DNA from 4 places in the Streptomyces sp. MUSC 14 genome. Region 4 is predicted to be linked to each of the others. Evidence: riboswitches for the same ligand, from Rfam matches in the RefSeq annotation. Region 4 holds a riboswitch; each other region holds the start of a gene.
The links. Region 4 has a riboswitch for cobalamin ahead of BIV25_RS02800 (CoA-acylating methylmalonate-semialdehyde dehydrogenase). Riboswitches for the same ligand answer to the same signal wherever they lie in the genome.
Positions count from the first base shown of each region.

Region 1: another riboswitch for cobalamin. It lies ahead of BIV25_RS02075 (prenyltransferase/squalene oxidase repeat-containing protein); the one in region 4 lies ahead of BIV25_RS02800 (CoA-acylating methylmalonate-semialdehyde dehydrogenase).
Region 2: another riboswitch for cobalamin. It lies ahead of BIV25_RS35565 (ABC transporter substrate-binding protein); the one in region 4 lies ahead of BIV25_RS02800 (CoA-acylating methylmalonate-semialdehyde dehydrogenase).
Region 3: another riboswitch for cobalamin. It lies ahead of BIV25_RS05240 (cobalamin biosynthesis protein); the one in region 4 lies ahead of BIV25_RS02800 (CoA-acylating methylmalonate-semialdehyde dehydrogenase).

Region 1 covers NZ_MLYN01000007.1:163,942-170,955, reverse strand. The annotation lists gene BIV25_RS02085 (energy-coupling factor transporter transmembrane protein EcfT) at 1-1,088, opposite strand, end outside; gene BIV25_RS02080 (SCO2322 family protein) at 1,081-1,734, opposite strand; gene BIV25_RS02075 (prenyltransferase/squalene oxidase repeat-containing protein) at 1,731-2,969, opposite strand; cobalamin riboswitch at 3,086-3,218, opposite strand; gene BIV25_RS02070 (hypothetical protein) at 3,462-4,322, opposite strand; gene BIV25_RS02065 (helix-turn-helix transcriptional regulator) at 4,631-5,221, shown strand; gene BIV25_RS02060 (hypothetical protein) at 5,218-5,397, shown strand; gene BIV25_RS02055 (nuclear transport factor 2 family protein) at 5,523-5,984, opposite strand; gene BIV25_RS02050 (MBL fold metallo-hydrolase) at 6,032-7,014, opposite strand, start outside.
Region 2 covers NZ_MLYN01000061.1:70,664-77,677, forward strand. The annotation lists gene BIV25_RS35555 (serine hydrolase domain-containing protein) at 1-106, opposite strand, end outside; gene BIV25_RS35560 (SAM-dependent methyltransferase) at 137-937, opposite strand; cobalamin riboswitch at 1,072-1,285, shown strand; partial or broken gene BIV25_RS35565 (ABC transporter substrate-binding protein) at 1,354-1,746, shown strand; partial or broken gene BIV25_RS35570 (iron chelate uptake ABC transporter family permease subunit) at 1,743-2,126, shown strand; partial or broken gene BIV25_RS35575 (ABC transporter ATP-binding protein) at 2,123-2,710, shown strand; gene BIV25_RS35580 ((4Fe-4S)-binding protein) at 2,915-4,054, opposite strand; gene BIV25_RS35585 (SDR family oxidoreductase) at 4,227-4,931, shown strand; gene BIV25_RS35590 (aldo/keto reductase) at 5,120-6,106, shown strand; gene BIV25_RS35595 (transcriptional regulator) at 6,250-6,879, shown strand; gene BIV25_RS35600 (threo-3-hydroxy-L-aspartate ammonia-lyase) at 6,902-7,014, shown strand, end outside.
Region 3 covers NZ_MLYN01000009.1:151,229-158,242, forward strand. The annotation lists gene BIV25_RS05235 (cobyric acid synthase) at 1-535, opposite strand, end outside; gene BIV25_RS05240 (cobalamin biosynthesis protein) at 532-1,494, opposite strand; cobalamin riboswitch at 1,592-1,734, opposite strand; gene BIV25_RS05245 (hypothetical protein) at 1,867-2,094, opposite strand; gene BIV25_RS05250 (inorganic phosphate transporter) at 2,129-3,400, opposite strand; gene BIV25_RS05255 (lysozyme) at 3,557-4,300, opposite strand; gene BIV25_RS05260 (class II aldolase/adducin family protein) at 4,512-5,174, shown strand; gene BIV25_RS05265 (alpha/beta hydrolase) at 5,398-6,525, shown strand; gene BIV25_RS05270 (hypothetical protein) at 6,707-7,014, shown strand, end outside.
Region 4 covers NZ_MLYN01000007.1:329,226-336,239, forward strand. The annotation lists gene BIV25_RS02795 (acyl-CoA dehydrogenase family protein) at 1-681, opposite strand, end outside; gene BIV25_RS02800 (CoA-acylating methylmalonate-semialdehyde dehydrogenase) at 689-2,212, opposite strand; cobalamin riboswitch at 2,435-2,616, opposite strand; gene BIV25_RS50750 (hypothetical protein) at 3,323-3,481, shown strand; gene BIV25_RS02805 (superoxide dismutase) at 3,625-4,266, opposite strand; gene BIV25_RS02810 (Fur family transcriptional regulator) at 4,431-4,877, shown strand; gene BIV25_RS02815 (HoxN/HupN/NixA family nickel/cobalt transporter) at 4,934-6,100, opposite strand; gene tsaD (tRNA (adenosine(37)-N6)-threonylcarbamoyltransferase complex transferase subunit TsaD) at 6,299-7,014, shown strand, end outside.

The DNA of each region.
Region 1 (7,014 bases), 170 kb from region 4:
TTGGGGTCCTTGGGGGCCTTGGGCACGGCGAAGGCGGGCAGGAGGGAGAGGAGGACCGCGGCGGCGGGCCACAGGGGCAGGGCCGGGGCGACCAGGGGGACGACCCCCGGGTGCAGCGCCTCCGGGGCGCGGTCGGCGGCGAGGGTGAGGAGCGCGGCGACGGCGGCGCCCGAGCCGGCCACCAGCCAGGCGCGCGCGTCCCACGGGTCCGGGCGGTACCGGGTGCGCAGCGAGCGCCGGCCGCCCAGCTTCAGCCCCGCGAGCGCGGCGGCGACCCCGGCGAGCAGCACCGGCAGCCCGTAGCTGCCGCCCTCCGCGGTGAGCAGCCCGTACGTCCCCGCGCACACGCCGAGCAGGCCGCCGAGGGTGAGCGCGGCCGTCGTACGGCGGACCCGGGCGGGGACCTCGGCACTGCGTCCGTACCCCCGGGCCTCCATCGCGGCGGCGAGCGCGACCGAGCGTTCCAACGCGCCTTCCAGGACCGGCAGTCCGACCTGGAGCAGCCCGCGCAGGCCCCGGTCCGGGCGGCCGCGCAGCCGGCGGGCGGCGCGCAGCCGCTGGACGTCGGCGACGAGGTGCGGCGCGAAGGTGAGCGCGACGACGACGGCCACGCCGGTCTCGTACAGCGCGCCGGGCAGGGACTTGAGGAGACGGCCCGGAGCGGCGAGGGCGTTCGCCGCACCGACGCAGATCAGCAGCGTCGCCAGCTTCAGGCCGTCGTACGCAGCGAAGACCAGCGCCTCGGCGGTCACCTTCCCGCCCAGCCGGATGCCCTGCGCCCAGTGGGGGAGCGGGACTTCGGGGAGCGTGAACAGGGTGTGGGTGCCGGGGATCGGGGAGCCGAGCGCCACCGCGAACAGGAGGCGGACGAGGAGGACGACGAGGGCGAGCCTGGCGAAGGCGGCGTAGGAGCGGGCGAGCGGGGTGGGGGCGCGGTGCGTCGCGACGACGTACGCGGACGCGGATATGAGGAGCGCGAGGAGGAGGGGATTGGTGGTGCGGGTGGCGGCGGTCCCGAGGCTCAGGGCCCACAGCCACCAGGCACCGGCGTGAACGGTGCCCCGGTGCCCGGCGCCTGCGCTAGTCATTCCGTCGCCGTCGCGCCTGCCACACCGCCGCGCCCGCCAGCACGACGACCACGCCCACGCCGATCGGCAGGCCCAGCGCGGGCCCGTCCGAGGGGCTGTGCTCGGCGCCGTGCCCGGTGACGCGGCGCGGTTTCTGCGTGTCCGACACCTGCTCGCCGCACCCCCGGTGCGGATACCCGGCGATGGCGCACAGCAGGGCGTTGGTGTCGTAGCGCAGCGGTGGCGCGACGGCGGCCAGGGCGTCGGCGGTCGTCGCGTCGTCGGACACCCGGGCGCAGGCCGTACGGCCGGCCGGCGGGGTCTCGCCGGACGGCGCGTCCGCAGGGGTGCCGAAGTCGAGGACCAGCGCCACCCGCTTCATGCCGGCCTTGGCCGGCGTGGCCGCGCAGATCGTCCGGAAGTCCGCCGTGCCGCGCGGCCGGCTCGCGTCGGCCGAGTCCGCGCTGACCGCGAAGCGGAAACCCGCCACCGCGCCGTCGTCGGGACGGGCGATCGCCGGGCCCTGCGTGGCGTACGTCCACTGGTCGCCGGTGCGCTCCCAGAAGGACCAGTAGCGGTAACCGGCGGCCTGCGCCTGGGTCACCGCGGCGGCGAGGACGACGAACGCGGCCAGCGCCAGGGTCGCCGCACGGCGGACCCCGGTCACAGCTGCTGCTTCTTGCGGCCGCTGAGCAGGAAGCCGATGCCGATGCCCGCGACGAGGCAGACACCGACGAACCACCAGAGCCCGAACGACGATCCGCCGTCGGACTTCGTGGACTTCTCGGGGCTGTTGGACGCGTGCCCGGCGGATTCCATGCTGGGCGCCGGGCCCTGCGCGTTGAGCGAGCGGACCAGGCTGGTGCCGCCGAAGTCGCCCGGCTGCGCGCCCACCGCGTGCGCGGCGAGGATCAGCTGGGCGTACGCCGCCGGGCCGCTCTGCTCGGCCCAGTGCGTGGCGTTGTGCTCCAGCCAGGCGTACGACCGCGAGGCCTGCTCGACGTGCCCGTCGGCGGCGAGCGCGACGACCGTGTCCGCCGTGTTGCCGTAGTCCGGCTGGTCCGTGGCGCCGGGCAGCGCGGAGGTCAGGTGGCCGGTCTTCGCGACGGCCGACGCGAGGTTCGCGCCCGCGTTGTCCGCGATCTGCGCCGGGGTGAGGTGCTCGCCGGTGACGCACGCGCTGCTGCCGGGCGCCTTGCCGGCCGTCGTGACGAACCCCTTGCCGAGCGCGCCGAGTACGCCCGCCGCCGTCGCGTCCGCGTTGGCCGCGAGGGCGCCCTTCTTGTCCGGCTGGAAGGCGAGGCCGCCACCGCCGGGCCGCTTGCAGGGCACGGACATGGCGGCGAGGAGGTCGTAGGGGGACTTGCCCGCCCTGGTGGTCTTCGCCGGGTCCGTGCCGGTCGCGGCCAGGGCGCCGATGACGACGGACGTGGAGTTGGTGTCGCTGGCGCCGCCCGGGTTGTAGCCCCAGCCGCCGTCCGTGTTCTGCACGGACTTCAGCCAGGCGACCGCCTTGCCGACCACGTCGTCGTGCCCGCCGGTCGCCTTCAGGGCCTGGACGGCGGCGGCCGTGTTGTTGGTGTCCACCACGACCTTGCTGTCGCACGCCTTGTCCGGGGCGGCGCGGAACGCGGCGAACGCGCCGTTCGCGCACTGCTGGCCGGTGAGCCAGTCGACGGCCTGCGCGGCGGGCCGGTAGCCGAGCGTGCGCTGCGCGACCAGCGTCAGCGACTGGCGCCACACGCCGTCGTAGGCCGGGTCGGCCGTGCCGTACAGCCCGGCCGGGAGGGTGAGCTTCGCAGAGGGCGACGGGGCCGGGGACGCTCCGGCGGCCGTGGCGGGCGCGGCGGCGGCCAGCACGCCTACGGCGGCGAGAGCCGCTGCGCTGCGGCGGACGTTCATGGTCGGCGACTGCCTCTCCTGCGGGGAGCCGGGCAGCGCGCGGGGACACCCCGGGCGGCTCGGCTCCGTAGACCTCGACGGTGCCGTGCGCGGCGGGTCGCCGACGCACGTGAGCCGGTCAACGTCCCGTCCGGGGCAGTCCGGCTCACCGTCCGGTGACGAACGGCTCACGGTTGCGGGTTCAGCGCCGGAATTGCACCGGCTTCCCCCTGTACGGGTGTGATGACGACCCCGCCACCTTACCGGCAGGCCTGCGCGCGCCGGGGGGTGGCCGTGGGCACAGGGCGGCGGTGACCAGGGTGACGGCCATGACGACGGGGAAACCGCTCGGCGCGGGCCGCCCGGCGGACGTGTACGAGATCGACGCGGCGTGGGTGCTGAGCCGGGACCTCGTCATGGAACGCCTCTCGGGCCCGACCCTGCTGACCGCGCTCGCCGAGGGCCGTATCGATATGCGGCTCCGCCGTGTGGGCCCGGACGGCCACGACGCGCCTACGCCGCCCCCAGCGCCCGATCGCACTCCTCCGTGTCCTCACCCTCCACCACCCAGTACGACCGCCCGTCCGCCGACTCCGCGAAGCGGATCGCGGCGGCCCGCTGCCGGCTCGGCGTGGCGTCCACCGACGTGCCGCACGCCAGCGCCAGCGCCACCCGTGCCAGATCGACCCCCGTCGCCCGCTCCACCAGCCAGGGAATCAGGTCGCCCGGGAGGAACGGCGCGACCCCGGTCACCCGCGGGCCCCGGCCGGTCAGTCGCAGTCCCACGTGCGCGACGGTGTGCGCGAGCCCCAGCGCCCGGACCGCCCGCTCGACCGTCTGCCGCAGGAAGCGGTTGTGCAGCAGGCCGTCGTGCGCGTGGACCGAGTGGCGCAGCGGCAGGCCCCCCGGCGCCCCCGGTGTCGTACGGGTGAGCGCGGCGATGCGGACCTCGTCGTCCAGGACGACCGTCTCCGCGGACACCAGCGCGCCGTCGAGGTCACCGGGCCCGTCCGCGGTCAGGCGGTGCCGGGCGAGCAGCGCCTTCGACGTCGCGGGGTCGGTGCAGGCCCCGGCCGTCTCGTACGACAGGCCCGGCAGCCCCAGATACCCGGTGATCCGCGCGGCGGTGCGCAGATGCGCCCTGGTCCAGGTCAGCACGCCCGCGACCGGCTGCCCGTCCGCGTACCGCGCGATCGCCTCGGCCGTCCGCGCCTCGTGCGTGGGGTCGGCCGGGAGATGGCCGGACAGGAAGGGCCGCGCCCAGCCGGGTGCGGCGCTGTCGACCAGGATCACGGGGCGGGTCTCGGCGATCCGCTCCAGCGGGATCCCGTACGCGACGGGGCCGGCCCCGAGCAGGAGGACGGGCTGCGGCATCGGCGCATCACCTTTGCGGGAGAGGCAGGACAGCGGCAGAGCGGGACGGTCGGACGGGGCGGTCGGGCGGGCGGTGGAACGCCCCGGGTGCCGCTTCCCCCGTGTGCGGCACCCGGGGCGGGTCGAAATCTTGCTCTCTGTGGCGTGATCCTCACCCACCGCACGCTCAACTGTCAACTATTCCTGCCTCATTGGGCAGGAAGTCTTGTCATCTCTGGTCGGCGGACGGACGACCGGGTAGCCTCGCGTCTCGTCCCGTCGCCCGGTCGAGCGGTCGAGGGACGTACGACACAGCTCAGGGGGCCTCGGTGCGTGACGCCTACACCGCGCTGGCCGAAGTGCTGGCCAGAATCGGGGAGTTGACCGGCCGGCCCGGCCGGCTTCCGGAGGCCGTCGACGTGGCCGACCTCTCCCATCGCACCGGCATCCCCGTCGGCACCGTCGTGGAGCTGCTCGGCGGCGGCCGGGCGCCCGAGGCCGGACTGGCCCAACGCGTGCGCCAGCGGCTGGACTTCATCCGCGAGACCCGGCGCCGCCCCGACGGCAAGCGGTACTCGCTGGACGAGCTGGCCAGGATCGCCGGCACCAGCAGGCAGTGGCTGAGCGAGTGGCGCAGGAGCGGGCTGCCGAGCCTGGAGCACACCGACCGGCTGCGCCGGTTCTTCGGACTGCCGGCCGGCTTCTTCACGGCCGACGAACCGGAGGCGCTGCACGAGGCGTTGCAGCCGGTGCTCCAGGGGCTGGAGGCCGAGGCGGACCCGCTGCTGCGGCTGCGCGAGAGCGGCCTGGTCCGGCTCGCCGCACGAGCCCCGCAGATGAACGCCCGCCAGCTCGCCACGCTCGCCGACCTCGCCGAGATGATCATCTCCTCGGAACCGGCGGGGGACGCGAGTCGGTGAGGCCCTCCAGGTCACCGAAGCGGTTCCTCGACCGGCTGATGCGTGACACGGCCCGTACCTTCACCGCGCCGACCGGCGCCGAGGCCTTCCTGCACGCCCTGCGGCTCCACGCGCCGGTCATCGACAGGTTCCGTCGGCAGCCGGCCGGCACGGAAGGTCCCGTCGCGCATGCCTGACGCAGCCGCTGGTATACGCACCGCCCGCCGCGTCCCGCGCGCGGTCGCTCGCCCGGTGGACAACGCCTTGAACCTCGCCCTCGGCCCCCGCAAGCGCCCCCTCCCCGGCCCACCCCTGACCGACCTCAACCAGCCTTCCCGGCCGGGGGAGTCGGCCCTTTGAAGGGCAGTCGCAGCGCCCTGCGGTCCAGCAGCCACCGGCCGTCGTCGACCCGGCGGAACGAGTCCTCGTACGTTCCGATCTGGACGGGTGGTCCGGCGGGCACCATGCCGCCGGCGTACCCGTCGACGCGGTAGGTCGCGAAGTACGAGACGGCGGTGGCGGTGTCCGGTCCGGTCACGGTGACGAGGACGTTGGACATGAACCGGCGCGAGAGCCGGTCGGCGGGCCGGGAGCCGAAGTACTCCCGCAGCGCCGCCCGCCCGGCCACCCGCCGTCCGTCTCCCGGCGGGGGCCATTCCCAGACGCCGTCCTCGGTGAACAGCCCGGCCACGCCGGCCGGTTCGCCGAGGTCGAGGCGGTGGACGAAGTCGGTGATCAGGCGCTCGCAGGCGCGCTCGGCGAGCAGCAGCTCCAAGGTATCCATGAGGCTGTCCTACAGGGGAGCCGCGCCCGGGGCGAGCCGATTGCCGATCACACCGCCACGAACGCCACCGGCTCGCTCCCCGGCACCGCCTCCGCCCGCCCCTGCTTCACGAGCCGGCGCAGATGGGCCTCCGCTTCCGAGACGGCGATGTTTCTCGATCCGTACGGGATCTGCTCCCACGGGCGGTTCCACTCCATCCGCTCGGCCACCTGCCAGGGGGTGAGCGGCTCGGAGAGCAGGGCGAGCAGGCCGGCCAGCCGTTCCTCGTGGTGGGCGAGCAACTCCCGTACCCGGCCCGGCGCGTCGGTGAAGGTGTGCTGGTGTGCGGGGAGGACCTCGGCGGGGGCGAGCCGGCCGATCCGCTCCAGGGAGTCGAGGTAGTCACCGAGGGGGTCGGTGACGGTCGTGTCGTCGGGGTCCTCGTACAGGCCGATGTGCGGGGTGATCCCCGGGAGCAGGTGATCGCCGCTGAACAGCCGCCCGTGACCGGCGAGTCGGGCCGGATGTTCCTCCTCCAGGTGCAGGCACACGTGCCCGGGTGTGTGCCCCGGTGTCCAGATGGCGCGCAGCCGGCGGCCGGGCAGGTCGAGGAGTTCCCCCGGGGCGATCTCCCGGTCCGGGAGGGCGGGGGAGAGGCCGGGCAGGGTCCGCGGGCGCGGGGTGCGCAGGGGAGCCACATGCTCCTCGGGCGCCCCGGCCGCCGTCAGCTTGGCCGCCATGTACGTGTACCACCGCTCGGGCGGTGTCTCCCGCGTCCTGCGCACGATCGCCGCGTCGGCCGGATGCAGCGCCACCCAGGCGCCGGAGGCCTCGCGCACCCGCGCGGACAGCCCGTGGTGGTCCGGGTGATGGTGGGTGACGACGACGCCGTAGACCTCGTCCACCGCCGTACGGCACGCCGCGAGCCCCGCGACGAGGGTGTCCCAGGAGCCGGGATCGTCCCAGCCGGTGTCGACGAGCACGGGCCCCCGGTCGGTCTCCACCACGTGGACGAGAGTGTGGCCGAGGGGGTTGTCCGGGATCGGCACCG
Region 2 (7,014 bases), on a different contig from region 4:
GCGCGAAGTCCATGACGGTCCGGCGGTGCAGCAGTTCCCGCGCCTGTACGCCCGTGCAGGTGCCGGCCGTTACCTCTTCCTCGGCGAGGGTGCGTGGGTCCGGCACGGGCCCGACCCTGCGCCGGACTCGCCGTGCTCAGGCGTTCTTCCGAGCCACCGCGCCGTAGAAGCCGATCTCCTCGGAGCCGGCCGGCGGGGTGGTGTCGGGGCGCCAGAACGGGACCTGGGTCAGGCCGGGTTCGACCAGTTCGAGGCCGTCGAAGAACCGCTCGACCCGGTCGCGGGAGCGCAGGTTCATGGTGGCGGTGGCGCTCTTGTAGACGGCCTCGGCGTCGCTGCGGTCGTCGGCGAAGTCGCCCGTCGCGTGCGACAGGACGAGGAAGCTGCCGGCCGGCAGTGCGTCGCGCAGAGTGGCCACGATCCGCTCGGGACCGTCCGCGTCACGGATGAAGTGGAGTATGGCGACGAGGAACAGGGCGACCGGCCGGCCGAAGTCGATGACCCGGCGGACCTCCGGATGATCGATGACGGACTGCGGATCGCGCAGGTCGGCGAGGACGATGCTGGTCGTGCCGGCCCGGCTGAGCAGCGCGTCGGCGTGCGCCTTCACGATCGGGTCGTTGTCGACGTAGGCGACACGCACGTCCGGTGCCAGCTGCTGGGCGACCTCGTGCACGTTCGGGGAGGTGGGCAGTCCGGTGCCGATGTCCAGGATCTGGCGGACACCGGTGTCGACGACGTAGCGCACCGCACGGTGCAGGAAGGCGCGGTTGGCGCGCACGGAGATCCACACCTCGGGGGCCGCCGCGGCGAGCTGGTCGCCCGCCTGCTGGTCCACCTCGTAGTTGTCCTTGCCGCCCAGGAGGTAGTCGTAGATGCGCGCGGGATGCGGCTTGCTGGTGTCGATGCGCACGGCCTGGCCGCCGTCCTGAGTCACAGTGGGCTCCTCTCCCCGACCGTCACGGCCTCGGTCCCGTGAACGATTGGCCAAAGCTTCCCATATCAACTACCCCGCTCGTGCCCACAGTTCCCGCTGCCGACGGCTGTGCCCGGGGCTGCGCACGGACGTGCTGATAGCTTGCCGGAGCCAGTCGAGCCACAACCGAGGCCAGGGAATCCGGTGCGAATCCGCAACTGACGCGCAGCGGTGAGGGGGACGGGCGGGGCACACCATGCCACTGGGAGGGACCGGGCCGCCGGAAGGGCTGACGCCGAACCCTGCCGGGAAGGCGCCCCGGCCGGACGAACCCGAGTCCGAAGACCTGCTGGCACCTTCGCGCCGCCGGGTGCGGAGGACGTCCGTAGGCCAGGCTCCGCGTACGCGTCCGGCATCCGAGGCACATCCGTGTTCAGGCCCTCGTGTACTGGTTCTCCGACTCCCGCCCGCCCTATCCGGCCGGCTGCTGCGGCGCGCCGGGCATCATCACCCGTGCCGTCGGCGCGCAGAACGTCTTCGCGGACACGCACGACGAGTGGCCGCAGATCAACTGGGAGACCGTGGCCGACCGCGACCCCGACGTCCTCGTCCTCGTCCTCGGCGACCTCACCCGCACGATGCAGACCGCGGAGAACGCCCGGGCCAAGGTCCGCTTCCTGGAGACCGACCCCGCCACCCGCAACCTCACGGCGGTGCGCAAGAAGCGCTACGTCCTGCTCAGCGGGCAGGCGATGAACCCGGGCATCCGGACCGTCGAGGGCATCGAGCAGGTCGCCGCCGGGCTGCGTACGTTCGGGCTCGTCAAGTGAGCCTGCGTACGGCCGCGTCGGCGGGAGCCGGGCTCACCGCCCTGGTGCTGTCCGTCGCGTTCGCCCTGACCATCGGCCCGGCCCAGATCTCCGCGTCGGACGTGTGGGCGTCGGCCGCCGCCCGTCTCGGGCTCGGGGAGAGCGGGTTGGCGCCGTTGCGCGACGGGATCGTGTGGGACCTGCGGATGCCACGCACCCTGCTGGCCGCCGTCTGCGGCGCCGGGCTCGCGGTGTGCGGGGCGGTCATGCAGTCCCTGCTGCGCAACCCGCTCGCCGACCCGTTCGTGCTCGGGGTGTCCTCGGAAGCCTCGACCGGCGCGGTCGCAGTCGTCGTGCTCGGTGTGGGCGGGGGAGCGGTGTCGCTTTCGGCGGGCGCGTTCGGGACGTCGTCGCGCTCGGCCGGATCCCGCACCGCCGCGCCTGGGCCGCCCCCGGCCCCGCCGACACGCGGGCCGTCACCGAGGCACTGGACCGCACGGGTCTGACCGACCGCGCCGGACAGTCCTGGCACACCCTGTCCGGGGGCGAACGCCAGCGCACCCAGATCACGCGTGCCCTGGCCCAGGAGCCCCGCGAACTGCTCCTGGACGAACCGACCAACCACCTCGGCATCCAGCACCAGCTCGACCTGCTGGACCTCGTCGCGAGCCTGCCGGTCACCACGGTGATTGCCCTGCACGACCTCAACCTCGCCGCGTTGTACTGCGACCGGCTGCTAGTGCTGCACGACGGCCGGGCGGTCGCCGAGGGCCCGCCCGGCGCGGTCCTGACCAGCGACCTGATCAAGCGGGTGTACGGCGTCGACGCCGAGGTCATCACCGCGGACGGCCACCCGGTGATCCGCTTCCTGCGGCGCGGCGGTCAGCGATCGGAGCCGCCCCGGCACGGACCGCGGGGCGCCGGGCGGCGCGGGTGGCACGGGCGGGTGGGAGAGGGCGGGGAACTACCCGAGCGCATGGATTGATCGCTCCCCGCCCCCCGGTGGGTCGGCCCGCCTCGGCACGTCGTCACGGACAGGGAGGGGCGACTCGGCGACCGGTCGGACGAGGCATCGACCCACCGATCTTGTTCAGACCCTCCGCCACCGGACGCGCGACGGCCAGCGGAGCCGGGCCGCCCGGGTGACGAGGGTTGTCCGGGTGACGAGGGGCGCTCGGCGGGCTGGTGTTCAGGCGGGGCCGGGGGACCCCGGGCGCTCCTCGTCGGCGCGCCGCTCGACGGAACGGTGCCCGGCGGGGGGCCGCCAGCCGCCGGAGACCTCCTTGACCGGCTTGTGCGGGAAGCGGCGCTCGGCGTACCGCTGGGCGTCGGAGCCCGGCAGCACGTAGAGGGTCTCCGCCTTGTCCTGGAGCGGGCGCAGCACGGTCTCCAGATAGGCCTTGCGGTCGTCGAGATAGGGTCCCAGCACGTCCTCGCCGGCGGGGCACACAGCCAGGCAGTAGCCGGACTTGTAACTCGGCTTGAACGCGAGGCTCTGCCACATCGAGGCGTTCTCGGGGTCGGTCACCCGCGAGCGGAAGTCGGCCGCGTCCGCACTGTCGGCCACGGTCTGCACCCAGTCGGTGAAGCCGCTCATGAACTCCCGGTAGTTGTGGGTCGTGCAGGCCAGCGCGTCGAACGAGCCGTCCTTGCCGATGGCGCCGATCGGACAGGCCGCGACGCACAGCTTGCAGTCCACGCAGGGGCTGTAGTCCAGCGGCCGGCCGTACGCGCTGACCGGGGCGTCCACGAGCACGGTGGCGAGCAGCACGAAATTGCCGAACCGGGGGTGGATGACATTGCGGTGCAGCCCCATGACGCCCAGGCCCGCGGCCACGGCGACCGTCTTGTGCGCGACGACCCAGATACGGCCGGGGAAGTGCTCCATCTCCTGCGGGAACCCGGCGGACGGATTGAGCGCGCGATGGCCGGCGTCCTCCAGGGCCCGGACCACCCTGCGGGCGGCGGCGTTGACCTGTTCGTCGGTCTGGTGGAACTCCTGGTTGGCCACGCTGCGCGCGGGCGAGCGGGTGTTGGCACGGTTCATCCGGACCATGAGCGAGACCAGCGCGCGCGTGCCCGGCAGGGCGGCGAGGACATGGTCCCGCTCCCCGGCGAGGTCGGGGTGGTCCAGGCTCACCGCCGCCGCGTCGTCCGCACCGGCCTCCAGACACAGCGCGCGCAGCCAGTCCGCGTCGATCACCGGTGGCGGCGGTGCCGGAGCGGCGTTCGCGCGGGATGCCAGTACGGCCCGTACGGACGGGTGGGCGGCGAGGCGGGCGGGCAGCTTCCGGCTTCCCGCCCCCTCGGCCGTGCGCTGCTCGCGCATGCGGCCTCCCCTGCTGAGTTGGAAAATCAAACTTACCCCGGGAAGAGTAGCGGGAGAGGGTGGCGGGGGGTGGCTCCGGTTCGTGCTTGAAGTTGGAAACCGATCGGTTTACCGTGGGAGAGGCCGATGGGAAACCGATCGGTTTTCACTCGTGACTTCCCCTGGAGACGACATGACCGTGATCAAGAACTCCGTCGCCCTGGTCACCGGCGGCAGCCGGGGCCTGGGCAGGGCGCTGGTGGAGGAGCTGTACGCGCGCGGAGCCGCCAAGGTGTACGCCACGGCCCGGGACCCGCGCACCGTGACCCATCCGGACGCCGTTCCGCTCGCCCTGGAGGTCACCGACCCGGCCTCCGTCGCCGCGGCCGCCGCGCAGGCGCAGGACGTCAACATCCTGATCAACAACGCGGGTGTCTCGCTCGGTGCGCGCTCCTTCCTCGATGCCGAGATCGACGTCGTGCGCCGTGAGTTCGAGACCAACTTCTACGGCCCGCTCCTGGTCACCCGGGCCTTCGTCCCGGTCCTCGGACGCAACGGCGGCGGACACCTCCTCAACGTGCACTCCGTGCTCTCCTGGATCGGGGTCGCCGGCTCCTACAGCGCCACCAAGGCCGCCTTCTGGTCCCAGACCAACTCCCTGCGCCTGGAACTGAGTTCGCGCGGCATCGGGGTGACGGGACTGCACGTCGGCTACATCGACACCGACATGGCCGCGGCCGTGGACGCCCCCAAGTCCGCACCGCACGACGTCGCCGCCCTCGCGCTCGACGGCGTCGAGACCGGGGCGTACGAAGTGCTCGCGGACGACCTCACCCGGAACGTGAAGGCGGGCCTCTCCGGCGAACTGGCGGCAATGTACCCGCAGTTGGCCGGGTAGCGGCACGCCGCCGGCGCACCCTCGGGCCGCAGGGCGGCCCCGGCGCGCGGTGTGGATGTCCGAGCCCTCCGCGCCTGCCGCCCTCCCTCCTCGATACGATCATGCTCGTACCGATGGAGCAGGCCCGCCCCGTCCCCGGACGCGCGCCGGGGCGCGGTGGCGGGGCCGGTGACGAGGGGAACTGAACCATGGAGTACGCAAAGCTCGGCGCGAGCGGCCTGGAGGTCTCGCGGCTGGCGCTCGGATGCATGAGCTACGGCGTCCCCGACCGGGGTCCGCACCCGTGGACGCTGGATGAGGACGCCGCCCGCCCGTTCATCCGCCAGGCCCTGGACGCGGGGATCACCTTCTTCGACACCGCCAACATGTACTCGGCCGGTACCAGCGAGGAGATCGTCGGCCGGGCGCTCGGCGAGATGGCCCGGCGTGAGGACGTCGTGATCGCCACCAAGGTGTTCTTCGAGGTGGAGAGCGGCGCGGCGCGCAGCGAGCGGCCCAACCGGTCCGGGCTGTCCCGCAAGGCGATCATGACCGAGATCGACCACAGCCTGCGCCGGCTCGGCACCGACTACGTGGACCTCTACCAGATTCACCGCTTCGACCCGCACACCCCGGTCGAGGAGACGATGGAGGCCCTGCACGACGTGGTCAGGGCGGGCAAGGCCCGCTACATCGGGGCGAGTTCGATGTACGCCTGGCAGTTCGCCAAGCTCCAGCACACCGCCGAACGGCACGGCTGGACCACGTTCGTCAGCATGCAGAACCACTACAACCTCCTCTACCGCGAGGAGGAGCGCGAGATGCTGCCGCTCTGCGCGGACCAGGGCGTCGGGGTGATCCCGTGGAGCCCGCTCGCCCGAGGGCGGCTCACCCGGGACTGGGACGCCGCCAGCGCCCGCAGCGAGTCCGACGCCGTACTGAGCAAGCTCTACCAGCCTGACGACAAGCGCATCGTCGACGCCGTCACGGCGATCGCCGAGAGCCGCGGTGTCCCGCGTGCCCAGGTGGCCCTGGCCTGGGTCGCCTCCCGTCCGGGCATCACCGCCCCGATCGTCGGCGCCACCAAGGCCCACCACCTTAAGGACGCGATCGCGGCCCTGGGCCTGCGGCTCACCGACGAAGAGGTGCAGCGGCTGGAGGAGCCGTACGCACCGCGAGGGATCAGCGGCCACTGAGCCCGCGCGCCCTCGCCGGGCACGCCCGTACGAGCCCGTCCTGACGCCCGCCCGTCCGGTCTCCGGACAGGCGGGCGTCGCCCTTTGGAATTCGAGTACAGTATTGGACAGTGAATCCAAGCAGCCGGAAGCTGGTGAGTGGGATGGCGGCGGAGTCCGACGAGCACCTCGTCCGGGAGGCCGAGAAGATCGCCGTCGCGCTCGGGCGGATGTTTCCGGGTCTGTGCGAGGTGGTGCTGCACGACCTGCGGGACCCGCGACATGCGATCCGGGTGATCGAGAACGATCTGTCGGGACGTCAGGTCGGGGATTCCGCCACCGGGTTGGGACTCGCCCGCATCGCCGACCCGGACTTTCCGAGCGTCGTCCAGAACTACCCCAACCGCTTCCCGGACGGCCGCCCCGCGAAGAGCACGTCCATCGGCATCAAGAACGCCGAGGGGGAGTACGTCGCCGCGCTCTGCCTCAACCTCGACATCTCCGTCCTGTCGCCCGTCACGCTCGCCCTCTCGAACCTCGTCGCCACGGACACCGCGCACGGCGACCGCCCGCTGGAGACCCTGCGCGACCGTGCCGCCCGCGAACTGCGCCAGGCCGTGGAGGAGTTGTCCGCCCAGCGGGGTGCCACGCCCCGGTCGCTGAGCCGCGAGGACAAGAAGACGCTCGTACGACAGCTGTACCAGGACGGTTACTTCGACTCGCGCGACGCCGCGCAGACCATCGCGGACCTGCTCGGCGTCTCCCGGGCGACCGTCTACAACTACGCGAAATGACGCACCGGGAGAGGATCTCGCCATGGCCACCGTTTCACCCGTCACGTTCGACGACGTCCGTGCCGCCGGCGCACGCCTGGCAGGCGTCGCCCACCGCACCCCCGTCCTCACCTCGCGCACCCTGAACGCCCTCGT
Region 3 (7,014 bases), on a different contig from region 4:
TGCCGAAGAAGGAGGCGAAGACGCCCCCGCGGTCGATGTCGCCGACCACGAGCACGGGCAGGCGCGCGTTCCGCGCGATCCCCATGTTCACGATGTCGGTCCGGCGCAGATTGATCTCGGCCGGGCTGCCCGCCCCCTCACAGATCACCGCGTCATACGTGCCCCGCAACTCGGCCAGGCAGTCCAGCACCGTGCCGAGCAGCTTCTGCTGCCGCCCGCCGTGATAGCCGCGGGCGCTCAGCTCACCCACCGGCCTGCCCAGCAGCACGACCTGGCTGCTCTGTTCGCCGCCCGGTTTGAGCAGCACCGGGTTCATCAGCGCGGTCGGCTCGACCCGGCACGCCTGGGCCTGCATGGCCTGCGCCCGGCCGATCTCCGCGCCCTCGCGGGTCACGAAGGAGTTGAGCGACATGTTCTGCGCCTTGAACGGCGCGACCTTCACGCCCTGGCGCACCAGCCACCGGCAGATCCCGGCCGTCACGACGCTCTTGCCGGCGTCGGAGGTGGTGCCGGCGACGAGGAGTCCCCCGTTCACTTCCCACGTCCCTTCGGGCTCTTGACGCTGCTGACGACGAGCCGCGCGGCGACCGTGGTGCCGAGCGCGAGCAGGCCGACGCGGCGGGAGAGCCGCGCCGCCCGGTCGATGTCGGCGACCCGGACGGCCCGCCCGGTGTCCCCGCCCAGCACGGGCCGGTGCTCGACCCGTCCGCCGTAGGAGAGCGTCCCGCCCAGGCGGACGCCGAGCGCACCCGCGAACGAGGCCTCCACGGGCCCGGCGTTGGGGCTCGGGTGCTTGCGGGCGTCGGCCCGCCAGGCGCGCAGGGCGCCGCGCGGGTCGGGTCCGGCGACGGCGGCGAGTACGGCGGTCAGCCGGGCCCCCGGCCAGCCGGCCACGTCGTCGAGTCGGGCGGAGGCCCAGCCGTAGCGGCGGTGGCGCGGGGACGTGTGACCCACCATCGCGTCCAGGGTGTTGACGGCCCGGAAGCCGAGCAGTCCGGGCACCCCGGCCACGGCGCCCCACACCAGGGCGCCCACGACGGCGTCGGAGGTGTTCTCGGCGACGGACTCGACCACGGCCCGGGCGATCCCGTCGGCGTCCAGCGACTGGGGGTCCCGGCCGCACAGGTGGGGCAACCGGGCGCGGGCCGCCTCGATGTCACCGGCCTCCAGCGCCCGTCCGATGGTGCGGGCCTCGCGGCCCAGCGACGTACCGCCGACGACCGACCAGACGGCGGCGGCGGTCAGGGCGGCGGAGGCGGCGGGGGAGGGGCGTACGGCGCGTGCGGCGGCCGCGCCGAGTGCGACGGCGCCGCCCGCACACACGACGGTGTGCAGCGTGCCCCAGCCGCGGTGGTCGCGCCACAACACGCCTTCCACGGCAGCGGCCGCCCGCCCGAACGCGGCGACCGGATGCCCACGGCGCGGGTCGCCGAGGAGCAGGTCACCGAGAAGGCCGGCGGCGGCGCCGTACGCGTAGGAGCGATCGGCACCCATGGGCTCAGCCGGCCGTGGGTGCGGGAGCGGGCCTGGTACGGGTCCTTCGGCAGCCGGGCATGGCGATCGGTGTCCTCACTCAGGGTGTCCGCGCCCTGGTTCGACGAGATTCGGCGGTGAGAGTTCCTGGCTCCCGGGGGTTCTTCCCCGGTGACAGTGGCGGGACCGCGCCGGATTCGCACCGGCTTCCTCTCCTGCCGCCGTACATGGCCCGGGCAGTCCACCACGGGCCCGGAACGGCCGTCAACTTGCCGTTGACCTGCACGGGGAGAGTGTGCCGATCCCCACATCGCGGGGCACGTGGGGCCGCCCGGCATGGCAAAGGCTCCCCTGCGTCATGGACGCAGGGGAGCCTTTGCCGGTGCCGTTCTGTCAGCTCTTGGAGACGATCAGGAAGATGCCGTACGCCACCGCCGCCGCGCAGGCCGCGAAGCAGACGTAGGCGCCGGTGACGGCGAGGGCGGCGGAGTCGCCCTGGGCCGCGGCCTGTTCGCGCCGGGTCAGGCCCCTGATGCCGAGGGTGAACAGGACCACGAGGCCCACCGTGAACACGAGGCTGACGCCGAAGACGGAGCCGATGGCCGACCAGTCGATCTTCATGGGGATGCTTCCTTGGTAACCGAGGGGGCCGGGGTCAGACGGTGGTGGCCGGGGGAGCGACCGAGGCGACGGGGGCCGTGGGCTCCGTGCCGGCCGGGGCGGGGATCGTGGCGGTCAGATCCTCGCCGATCGTCCCCGAGGGGGGCGGGGCCACCGCGGCGATGGCGGTGGTCACCACACCGGCGGGCACCTCGGTCTCCTCGACGACGTTGGTGTGGTCGACGACCTCGCGGCGGGACATCTTCCAGATCGCGGCGCTCGACGTGACCAGGAAGACGGCGACCACGGCGGTGCCCCAGTCGCCGAGGTCCGTGACGGACTCGGCGCCCGCGCCGACCAGCGCGGCGGCCGGGAGCGTGAGGATCCAGGCGACCAGCATGCGGGTCGCGGTGGACCAGCGGACCACCCCGCCCTTGCGGCCGACGCCGGTGCCCATCACCGCACCGGAGACGACGTGCGTGGTGGAGAGGGAGAAGCCCAGGTGGGAGGAGGCCAGGATGGCGGTCGCGGCGCTGGTCTGGGCGGCGAAGCCCTGGCGCGGCTCCAGGTCGGTCAGGCCCGTGCCCATGGTGCGGATGATGCGCCAGCCGCCGATGTAGGTGCCGAGCGCGATGGCCAGGCCGGCGGAGAGGATCACCCAGGTGGGAGGGTTCGAGCCGGGGGCGATGGCGCCGCCCGCGATCAGTGCGAGGGTGATGATGCCCATCGTCTTCTGGGCGTCGTTGGTGCCGTGGGCCAGGGAGACCAGACCGGCGGAGGCGATCTGGCCGACGCGGTAGCCCTTGCGGGAGGCCTCGCTCTCGGCCTTGCCCTCGGTCCTGCTGTCGACGCCGTACGACAGCCGGGTGGAGATCATGGCCGCGATGCCCGCGACGATCGGCGCGGCGACCGCCGGGAGCAGCACCTTGGTCACCAGCACGTCGCCGTGCACGGCACCGAAGCCGGCCGAGGCGATCGTGGCGCCGATCAGACCGCCCATCAGAGCGTGCGAGGAACTGGACGGGAGGCCCACCAGCCAGGTCACCAGGTTCCAGAGGATCGCGCCGACCAGGGCGGCGAAGATGACCTCGGGCCGGATGCCCTTCTCGTCGACGAGTCCCTTGGAGATCGTGTTCGCGACCTCCACGGACAGAAAAGCGCCGACCAGGTTCAGGCCGGCGGACATGGCAACTGCGATCTTGGGCTTCAGGGCGCCTGTCGAGATGGTGGTGGCCATCGCGTTGGCGGTGTCGTGGAAACCGTTCGTGAAATCAAACGCGAGTGCGGTTACCACCACAATCGCGAGGATCAGCGAGAAGCTTTCCATTTACCCAGGCAATCGTTCGAGGTCATTGGCTGGACGAACGTAGGCAACCTGGATGAACGGAAGGTGAACTGGGGCGGGCTTGGTGGTGTCCGGGGCGGGCGGATGGGATTCCGTTTGTCTCCGGGCGCCGCCCGCGCCCCGGGCGCCCCATGGCTGTCAGCCGTGCGCGAAGGTCCGCAGCCGGCCGGTCGAACCGTTGAAGAGATCCTGGTCACCCGGCAGAGCGCCGTCGGTGGCGTGCTGCCAGAACGTCCAGTACTGCCAGCCGCCCGGCAGCGGCCCCGGTCCCGAGGTGTCGTGTCCGGCGATCCACAGCGGGTTGCTGGCGGAGAACGCGCCGCTGTTGCCGGTGCACAGCTTCCACCACTGGGTGGTGGTGTAGATCACCGGGCGGCGCCCGGTCTCGTTGCGCACCTCGTCGCTGAAGGACCGGATCCAGCGGACCATCTGCTTCTTCGTCAGCCCGTAGCACTTGCGCTTCTTGCTGTACGGGTTGTACTCGATGTCGAGCGCGGGCGGCAGGGTCCAGCCGTCCGCCTGCCAGCCGCCGCCGTGCCGCACGAAGTACCGGGCCTGTGCCGTGCCCGAGGAACTGTCCGGCAGTGCGAAGTGGTAGGCGCCCCGGACCAGGCCGGCGGCACGGGAGCCGTTGTACTGCTCGGCGAAGTAGGGGTTGCGGTAGCTCGTCGCCTCGGTCGCCTTGACGTAGGCGAAGCGCGCGCCGTTGTTCCGGGCCGCCTGCCAGCCGACGTGCTTCTGGTGCGAGGAGACGTCGTGCCCCCGGGGCAGGCCCGAGGCCGCGGCCGGGGGGCCGGCTGCGGGCACCGCGAGGGCGAGTGCCGCCGTGACCGCGGCGAGGGCACCGGCGCGGCGACGGAGAAGGGTGCGTACACGGGCCATGTGTCTCCCCGGGTCGGCGGATGGTGTGGCGTCCGGCGAACAAGAGGGCTCATTCAAGGCCTGGCGAGCGTCGAAGTGTGACTGTTTCTCGGCGATTCGAGACAGGTTCCGCCCATTGGGGGTAGGTGATGGTGATCGCGGACGCCTTTCGGGTGACCTGTGCGCCCCGGAAGCGACCACGTCCGGGCCGCACGGCTGGCAGGATCACGGCATGGCTGAGCAGCGGCGGGACGCGGAACTGGAACGTACGTGGACGGAGCTGGTCGTCACAGCGCGGCGGACTGTAGCCGACGGGCTGGTGGTCGGCACCTCGGGCAACGTCTCGGCCCGCGTCGGGGACCGCGTGCTGGTGACCCCGTCGGGCGTCCCCTACGACCGGCTCACCCCGGACGACCTCACCTGCGTCGACCTCGCCGGCCGCCGGGTGCTCGGCACCCTGGTGCCGACCAGCGAGCTGCCCCTGCACCTCGCCGTCTACCGCACGACCGACGCCCGCGCCATCGTCCACACCCACGCCGTGCACGCCACCGCGGTCTCCACGCTCGTCCCCGAACTCCCGCCCGTCCACTACATGACCGGCGCCCTCGGCGGTCCGGTCCGGGTCGCCCCCTACGCCACCTACGGCACCGACGAGCTGGCCGCGAACATGCTCCGCGCCCTCGCCGGCCGCTCCGGCTGCCTCCTCCAGAACCACGGCACGATCACCTACGGCGCCACCCTCGGCCAGGCCTACGACCGCACCGCCCAACTGGAATGGATGTGCCGCCTGTGGCTGACGGCGTCCAGCGTGCCGGGCCTGACGCCGTCCCTGCTGACCGAGGCCCAACTGGCCGAGGCCGCCGAGAAGTTGCGGGGGTACGGCCAGCGGCCGTGAACACGGGACGCGCGCCGCCCGCACCGCCCTCGGCTCCGCTCACCTCGATCAGCCCCGCGTCCCCGTGCCTCCGCTCACCTTGATCCGTTCCCACCGCGCCCGGCCGCGACGGCGGCGCCCGACGGCCCCGGCCCGCGCTCCCACGGCTCTGCACCCCCACCGTCGCCCCGCCCGCCCCGCCTCTCCACTGGCCGGTGACCGCGACGCCTACCACACTGGACAGGTGCGTCCCGTCAAAGCGACCGCCACGGCAGTCACCGCGGTCCTGGCGGCCGGTGCGGCGTCCGTCGCCGCCGGCCGGTACGCCAGCGACGCCGCGCTGAAGGCGCCCGCGGGCCGGCCGCTGCCCACCGAACCCCGCCTGACCGTGCACGGTACGGCCGCCGGCCGGATCACACTGACCCGCGCCCTCGCCTCCCTGCGTCCCGGCACCTACGGCCTCGCCGGCGACGGCTCCCACGCGGTCGTCGGCCCCGTCCTGGCGGGGGCGGAGCACAGCGCCGACACCGTCGTACGCCGCCTGGAGCGCGTCACGCACGGCACCCTCGCCGCCGGCGACGCGGTGTGGCTCACCCCGAACCTGTACGTCGGCAATCCGGGCGACGCCCTCGGCCTCGACCACGCCGACATCGACGTACCCGGCGAACTCGGCAACCTGCCCGCCTGGTTCGTACCCGCGGCCCGGGACACCTGGGTGATCGCCGTGCACGGCCTCGGCGCCACCCGGGAACAGGCCATGAACCTCATGGGCCCCCTGCACTCCCGCCGCGTGCCCGTCCTCGCCCTCGCCTACCGCGGCGACCTCGGTGCCCCGCGTCCGCCGGACGGCCTGAACCACCTCGGCGAGACCGAGTGGCGGGACGTGGACGCGGCGATCCGCTACGCCGTCCGCTACGGCGCCCGCCGCGTCGTGCTGCTCGGCTGGTCCACCGGCGCCACCATGGCCCTGCGCGCCGCAGAACACTCCCCGGTACGCGAGCGCGTCGTCGGGCTGGTCCTCGACTCGCCGGTGCTGAGCTGGGAGGCCACGCTGCGCGCCCTCGCCCGGGCCCGGCACACCCCGCCGCCCCTGCTGCCGCTCGCCGTACGCGCCGCCCAGGGCCGCACCGGCCTGTACGCCGACCGGGCCGCCGAGCCCACCGACCCCGACCTGCTCACCGTACCGACCCTGGTCTTCCACGGCCCGGACGACCAGGTGGCCCCCTGGGAGTACTCCCGCCGCCTCGCCGCCCGCCGCCCGGACCTCGTCGCCCTGCACACCGTGGCCCGGGCCCCGCACGCGGCGATGTGGAACGCCGGCCCGCAGGAATACCAGGAACGGCTGCGCCGGTTCATGACCCCGCTGGTGTGAGCGGGGACCCGGCTGTCCGGCATGCACCGAAAGCCCCGGTGCCAGACATTCCGTTTAAGGTCGTACGACTGGCCTGATCCCCCCTCCTCGGCCCGCGCCGGACCCCGTGCGTTGGCCAGCCCCGTCGCCCGCCGTGACATTCCGTTTGGGTTTTCGGACCGTCAACCGGAAGACTGCACCCGTGACGTCCCGTATCCCGCGCGACTCCAGGCTTCGACTCGTCCGACCGCGACCCCTGGCCGCCGCCCCCAGAGCCGTGAACCAGCGGCGCCCGCAGCGCCCCGCACCCCGGCCGCCGGAGGGCACCCCCGCCCCCGCCGAACTGGCCAGAATGGCGCGCACCGGCCTCGCGGGCGCGGTCCGCGTCGCCCGCTGGGCCGACACCGCTCTCGGCTCCGGCAGCCCCGGCGCCACCGCCGACGGCAAGGCCACCCTCTCCGACCCGACGGCCGCGCGCGCCGCCGCCGATCTCGGCCTGAACGCCGCCCA
Region 4 (7,014 bases):
CTCGCGTCCGAGGAGCCGGTCGGCGGGCAGCCGTACGCCGTCCAGGACGACCTGGCGGGTCGGCTGGGCGTTCCAGCCCATCTTCCGTTCGTTCGGCCCGAAGGAGATGCCCGGGTCGTCCTTGTCGACCACGAACGCCGAGACACCGTCCGCGCCGTCGCCGCCGGTCCGGGCCATGACCACGTACAGCTGGGAGGCACCTGCCCCGGAGATGAACTGCTTCACACCGGTCAGTACGTAGTCGTCGCCGTCTCGGACGGCCCGGGTGGTCAGGGCCGCCGCGTCGGAGCCGGCACCCGGTTCTGTCAGGCAGTAGCTGGCCAGGTCCTCCATCGCGCACAGCCGGGGCAGCCACCGGTCGCGCTGGGCGCCGTCGCCGTAACGGTCGATCATCCAGGCGACCATGTTGTGGATGGAGAGGTAGCCGGCGATGGACGGGCAGCCCGAGGCCAGTGTCTCGAAGACGAGGATGCCGTCGGCACGGCTGAGGCCGGAGCCGCCGGACTCCTCCCGGACGTAGACGCCGCCGAGTCCGAGCCCGGCGGCCTTGCGCAGGACATCGACGGGGAAGTGCTTGTCGCGGTCCCAGTCCAGGGCGTGCGGGGCCAGGTGGTCCTGAGCAAAGTCGAGGGTGGTCTCGACGAGAGCCTGCTGGTCCTCGGTGAGCAGGGTGATGGTCATCGTCCGCTCACCCCATCGTCGGGATCGTGAAGCTCGCGCCCTCGCGCAGACCGGCGGGCCAGCGCGAAGTGACCGTCTTGGTACGGGTGTAGAAGCGGATCGCGTCCGGCCCGTGCTGGTTCAGGTCGCCGAAGCCGGAGCGCTTCCAGCCGCCGAAGGTGTGGTAGGCGACCGGCACCGGAATGGGCACGTTGACGCCGACCATGCCGGTGTCGACCCGTCGGGTGAAGTCGCGGGCCGTGTCGCCGTCACGGGTGAAGATCGCGACACCGTTGCCGAAAGCGTGCTCACTCGGCAGGCGCAGGGCCTCCTCGTAGTCGGCGGCGCGCACGACCGACAGCACGGGCCCGAAGATCTCCTCCTGGTAGATACGCATGGCGGGGGTGACCCGGTCGAAGAGCGAGGCCCCGGCGAAGAAGCCGTTCTCGTGGCCGGGGAGCACGAAGTCCCGTCCGTCCACGACCAGTTCGGCACCCTCCTCGACACCGAGGTCGACGTACGAACGCACCCGGTCCACCGCGTCCCGGCCCACCAGTGGGCCGAAGTCGACGTCGGGGTCGTCGCTGCGACCGATCCGCAGTGAGCCGATGCGCTCCTTCAGCCTGGCGACCAGTGCGTCGGCGGTGTCCTCACCCACGGGCACGGCCACGGAGATGGCCATGCAGCGCTCGCCCGCCGACCCGTAGCCGGCGCCGATCAGGGCGTCCACCGCCTGGTCGAGGTCGGCGTCCGGCATCACGATCATGTGGTTCTTGGCGCCGCCGAAGCACTGGGCGCGCTTGCCATGGGCGGCGGCCGCGGCATAGACGTGCGCGGCGACCGGCGTGGAGCCGACGAAGCCGAGGGCGGCGACGCGGGGGTCTTCGAGGAGGGTGTCGACCGATTCCCTCGCGCCGTTGACGACGTTGAGGACTCCGGCCGGCAGGCCCGCCTCCAGGAACAGCTCGGCGAGCCGGAGCGGCACGGACGGGTCGCGCTCGGACGGCTTGAGGAGGAAGGCGTTGCCGCAGGCCAGTGCCGGGGCCGCCTTCCACAGCGGGATCATCGCGGGGAAGTTGAACGGCGTGATCCCGGCGACCACACCGAGGGGCGCCCGCAGGGAGTGGACGTCGATGCCGGTACCCGCGTTGTCGGTGAACTCGCCCTTGAGCAGGTGCGGGATACCGGCGGCGAACTCCACGACCTCCAGGCCGCGTTGGATGTCGCCGTGTGCGTCGGCGATCGTCTTGCCGTGCTCGGAGGACAGCAGCCGGGCCAGCGCGCCCTTCTCCTGCTCGACAAGGTGCAGGAAGCGCAGCAGGACGCGGGCACGGCGCTGCGGGCTCCACGCGCCCCACTCGCGCTGCGCCTCGACGGCGACGCCGATCGCCGCCTCGGTCTCGGCCCGGTCCGCCAGGGGCACACGTGCCTGGACCTCGCCGGTATTGGGGTCGTACACATCGCCGTAGCGTCCCGAGGTTCCCGGGGTGTGCTTGCCGCCGACGAAGTGGGTCAACTCGCGTACGGCGCTGGGGTCGTGCGGACGGATCATGGGTGCCTGCTCTCGTCAGGTGGAGGTGATCCGGGATGGCGCGCCGGACCGGCACGCGTGGACGCGGTGGCGTACACGGGCATGCAGAAGCGACGCGAGAACGCGAATGGCGCGTGGTCAGGCGGTGACGACGGGAGTGCGGCGGGCCTGACGCCAACGACGGAGTCCGCCGGGACCGTGAATGCGCACCGGTGCCATGCGTGTCAGCTCCATCCTCGTGGACAACACGGAACATCCCACGGCCGGTATCCTGACTCCCGGATCAGCGCGCGCCGTCCGCCTTCCCGACATGCTGCTCGTCAGTGGCGTCCTGCTCGACGGCGTACTCCCCGGTCACAGTGGCGGGACCGTGCCGGAATCACACCGGCTTCCCTGCACCGCGGGCCTACCCCTCGAATATATAGTTGGACGTCCTAGTAAATCCACCCCGCAGTCGTATCTCCACTACCTCCCCAGGTCAGGAGGGGTCGGATTCGGCCGTTCTGGCGGCTGCGAAGCGCACGCGCGCCCGAAGCGGGCCTTGCGTGCGGCACGCCGGAAGGGCGTCAGTACGGCCGGGCCGCAGTGGCCTCCTGCAACTCGCGCATCGGGTCGGCAACCGAGGACCCCAGCACCTCCATCAGTTTCGGTGAGTGGTCGGACATCGATCACCGGCGGCCGGCTGTACCAGCTTCGGCACACCCCTTTGCCACATGAGCAAGAGGCATTCTCGATGTCCGAAGTGTCCCGCCCTCGCATTCCGGAGCGTACGCCGAGCAGGGCTCCTGCGGCGGGAGTCGCGCGACGTCACCGTTGCTCGTTCGGGCCAGCCACGAACCGCTTGCGCATGCCAGGCGCCCCGCGGGCGTGGCGCGCCAGGACCGAACCGTCGATGTGACTCATGCGCTCGCCAAGACCCGTTCCGCCTCGGCTCGCTCGCCCGGCCTGAGGACGTCGTAGCCGTACTGCTCGTGCATTCCACGGTGCGCGAAGTGCGGTAGGTCTGCTCCGGTGGCGGATTGCGGCAGGCAGCACGGCGCAAGGTGGCCAGTACGACCTGCCTTGTCGCACGAAGGCCGTCTCGGTGGCACGGGGGAGTCCACCGAGACGGCTCCGCCCAGAGTAGATCCCGTGAGTCCACCGGTCTACAACCTCACGTGCAGTGAACCTGGACAACTCACTTACGGCATCATCGGCCTCTTCGTGGTCGTCCGGGCCGCGGCCATCGGCCACTGGCGCCTGGCCAAGGTCGAGGAACGCTGGAGCGCCCGCACCGCCGATACCGGCTGAGGCCACAGCTGCCCGTTCCGACAGCAGGAAGGCTCCCGCGAGGAACTTCCTCCCGGGAGCCTTCCGTTGTGCCGCCTGCCCGTGAAGGGTGAGAAGACGATCACAAGGCAGGACGCTCAGGTGTTTCGCGGCGCCCTACGACGTCACGGCGCGAGCAGCAGGCTGTTGCCGCGCTCCTTGGCGGCGGCGTAGCGCTTGGCTACGTCCTGCCAGTTGACGACGGCCCACATCGCCTCGATGAAGTCGACCTTCTGGTTCTTGTACTGCAGGTAGAAGGCGTGTTCCCAGGCGTCGAAGACCAGGATCGGGGTCGAGCCCTGGCCGACGTTGCCCTGGTGGTCGTAGACCTGCTCGACGACCAGCCGGCCGCTCAGCGGCTCATAGGCGAGCACGCCCCAGCCCGAACCCTGCGTGGTGGCGGCGGCCTTGGTCAGCTGGGCCTTGAAGCCCGCGTAGGAGCCGAAGGACTCGGCGATGGCATCCGCCAGCTCGCCCACTCCGTCCTTCTCCAGCGGTTCGCCGCCGCCGTCACCGGTCATGTTGTGCCAGTAGATGCTGTGCAGGATGTGCCCGGAGAGGTGGAAGGCCAGGTTCTTCTCCAGGCCGTTGATGGAACCCCAGGACTCCTTGTCCCGGGCCTCCGCGAGCTGCTCCAGCGTGTCGTTGGCGCCCTTGACGTACGCCGCGTGGTGCTTGTCGTGGTGCAGCTCGATGATCTCGGGGCTGATGACCGGGGCGAGCGCCGAGTAGTCGTACGGAAGCTCCGGGAGCGTGTACACGGGCATGTCCAACGTCCTCCGCCTTCTCACTTGTTGCCAATAAGATGCAAGTGCACGCTAACAGCAAGAACTCAGCGTTGCCGATCAGGCGTTGGTCCTAGGACTCCTTCCGTGTCACCGTCGGCGTGGAAGCACCGGTCGGCCCTGGGGCACCACGAGAGGGCGGAGAAATGGGGAACCTTTCGTCGCCGCCGCGCGGAGATGTCCGCCCGACGGATCTCCGCGCTCTGCTGCGGCGAGGCGGCCTGCGCTGCACGGCGGCCCGGCTGCTCGTCCTGGCCGTGCTCGGGGCACCCGAGTGTCATCTGTCCGCCGCGGAGATCCGTGCCGAGCTGCCCCGCATCGGCTCAGCGGTCCACCACACCACGGTCTACCGCACGCTCGACGCCCTGACCGCGGTGGGCCTCGTCCATGTCGTCCACGGGCCCGGCCCGACGCGTTACGGCATCACCGGCGAGCCGCACCACCACGCGGTGTGCCAGGGCTGCGGAGGCGTCTCGGCCGTCGCGGCCGCACATCTGGCCGAGGCGGTGCGAAGGATCGAGGAGCTGACGGGTCTCCGCCCCGACTCGTCGGGGTCGCTGATGCTGTTCGGCCTGTGCGGCGATTGCGGCTGACCTGCCGTGTGGCGCCACACCCGGGCGGCGCCATGGGGATCACCGCTCACGGACACCTACTCGGCCGGCTGTTCCGCCGCCCCGCGCGCCATGCCTGCCTCCCACTTCTCCTCAATGCGGCCGACCTTCCACACCGCGAAGGCCACGGCCCAGGTGGCGAAGAACAGGCCGACGATGACATAGCCGACGAGGTTCAGGTCCAGGCCGGAGACCCAGTCCCAGAAGGGGCCGTGCAGTCCGGCCTGGTCCGCTACCAGACCCAGCAGCTCAACGGTGCCGATGATGAGCGCGACGGCCACCGACAGGCCGGTCATGGTGAGGTTGTAGTAGACCTTCCGCACCGGCTTGGAGAACGCCCACTCGTAGGCGAAGTTCATGAACGAGCCGTCGATGGTGTCGAGCAGGGACATGCCGGCCGCGAACAGGACCGGCAGGCACAGAATCGCGTACCAGGGCAGCCCGGAGGCGGCGCCGGAGCCGGCGAGGACGAGCAGGGCGACCTCGGTGGCGGTGTCGAAGCCGAGGCCGAAGAGGAGCCCCACCGGGTACATCTGCCATGGCCTGGTGATCGCCTTCATCACGCGGCCGAGTAGGCGGTTCATGAACCCGCGGCTGTTGAGCTGCTCCTCCAGGGCGGCCTCGTCGAAGTGGCCGGCTCGCATCTGCCGGAAGACCTTCCAGATGCCCGCCATGATCACCAGGTTGATGATCGCGATGAGGTAGAGGAACGTGCCTGAGACGGTCGTGCCGATCCAGCCGGTGATGTCGTGCAGCGAGGAGTTGTCGTTCTCGACGGGGCCTGCCAGTTCCTTGACGCCCAGGGAGAGCAGGAAGGCGAGAGCGAAAACGATCGTGGAGTGCCCCAGCGAGAACCAGAAGCCGACCGACAGCGGCCGCTTGCCCTCACCCATCAGCTTGCGGGTGGTGTTGTCGATCGCCGCGATGTGGTCGGCGTCGAAAGCGTGCCGCATGCCGAGGGTGTATGCGGTGACACCTATGCCTATGCCGAAGGTCTTCGTGCCCAGGCTGTAGTGCTCCGGCGCGACGATCGCCACCAGCGTGAACCAGCCGATCACGTGCAGCGCGAGGATGAACGCCGCCATCCCGCCGGCACTGGCCCACTCCTTGCGGGTCATCGACGTGCGGATGCGCTGCCACGAGAAACCTCGCCCGCCGTCCCGGGCAGTCGGGCTCGCGGGAGCGGAATCAGGTGCGGTGGTCATGGGGTCCCGGCCTCACTTCTCGGTGAGCGTCTGTTTTCAGCCGCGCCTTTCAGGTTTCTGCAATCACATTGCAACTACAACGAACATGCGGCAAAGACCACACCAAGTCGCATCGCCGCGCGGAGGGTGGCGCCACAACCGCCGACCTCCTTATTGCATACTCCTTGCAGTAACAAGTTTTGGGCAGGAAGGATCTGTATGAGCCCCACCCCGATCGTGCTGGGCATCGAGTCGTCCTGCGACGAGACCGGCGCCGGCCTGGTCCGGGACGGGCGGCTGCTCGGGCACGCGATCGCATCGAGCATGGACGAGCACGCCCGGTACGGCGGCGTCGTGCCCGAGATCGCCAGCCGCGCCCACCTGCACGCCCTGCGCCCGGTGATCCAGCAGGCCCTGGACCAGGCCGGGCTCACACTGTCCGCCGTCGGCGCGGTGGCCGTCACGACGGGGCCAGGATTATCCGCCGCGCTCCAGGTCGGGCTGGCCGGCGCGAAGGGGCTGGCGTACGCACTGGGCGTCCCGCTGTACGGCGTCCACCACCTCGCCGGCCACGTCGCCGCCGACACGCTCGAACACGGCCCGCTCCCTGACCCCTGCATGGTGCTGATCGTCTCCGGAGGCCATACCTCGCTCCTCCTCGTCCGAGATCTCGCCCGCGATTCGATCGCCCACCTGGGCGACACTCTCGACGACGCGGCGGGCGAGTGCTTCGACAAGGTCGCGCGGGTCTTCGGGCTGCCGTACCCCGGCGGACCCGCCGTCGACCGGGCAGCGCGCGCGGGGGATCCGCACGCTGTCCCCTTCCCCCGCCCGCTTCCCGGTTCGTACGACTTCTCCTTCTCAGGGCTGAAGACAGCGGCTGCGCGCTGGGCCGAGAGTCACACGGCCTCCGAACTGCCAGTCGCCGACGGGGC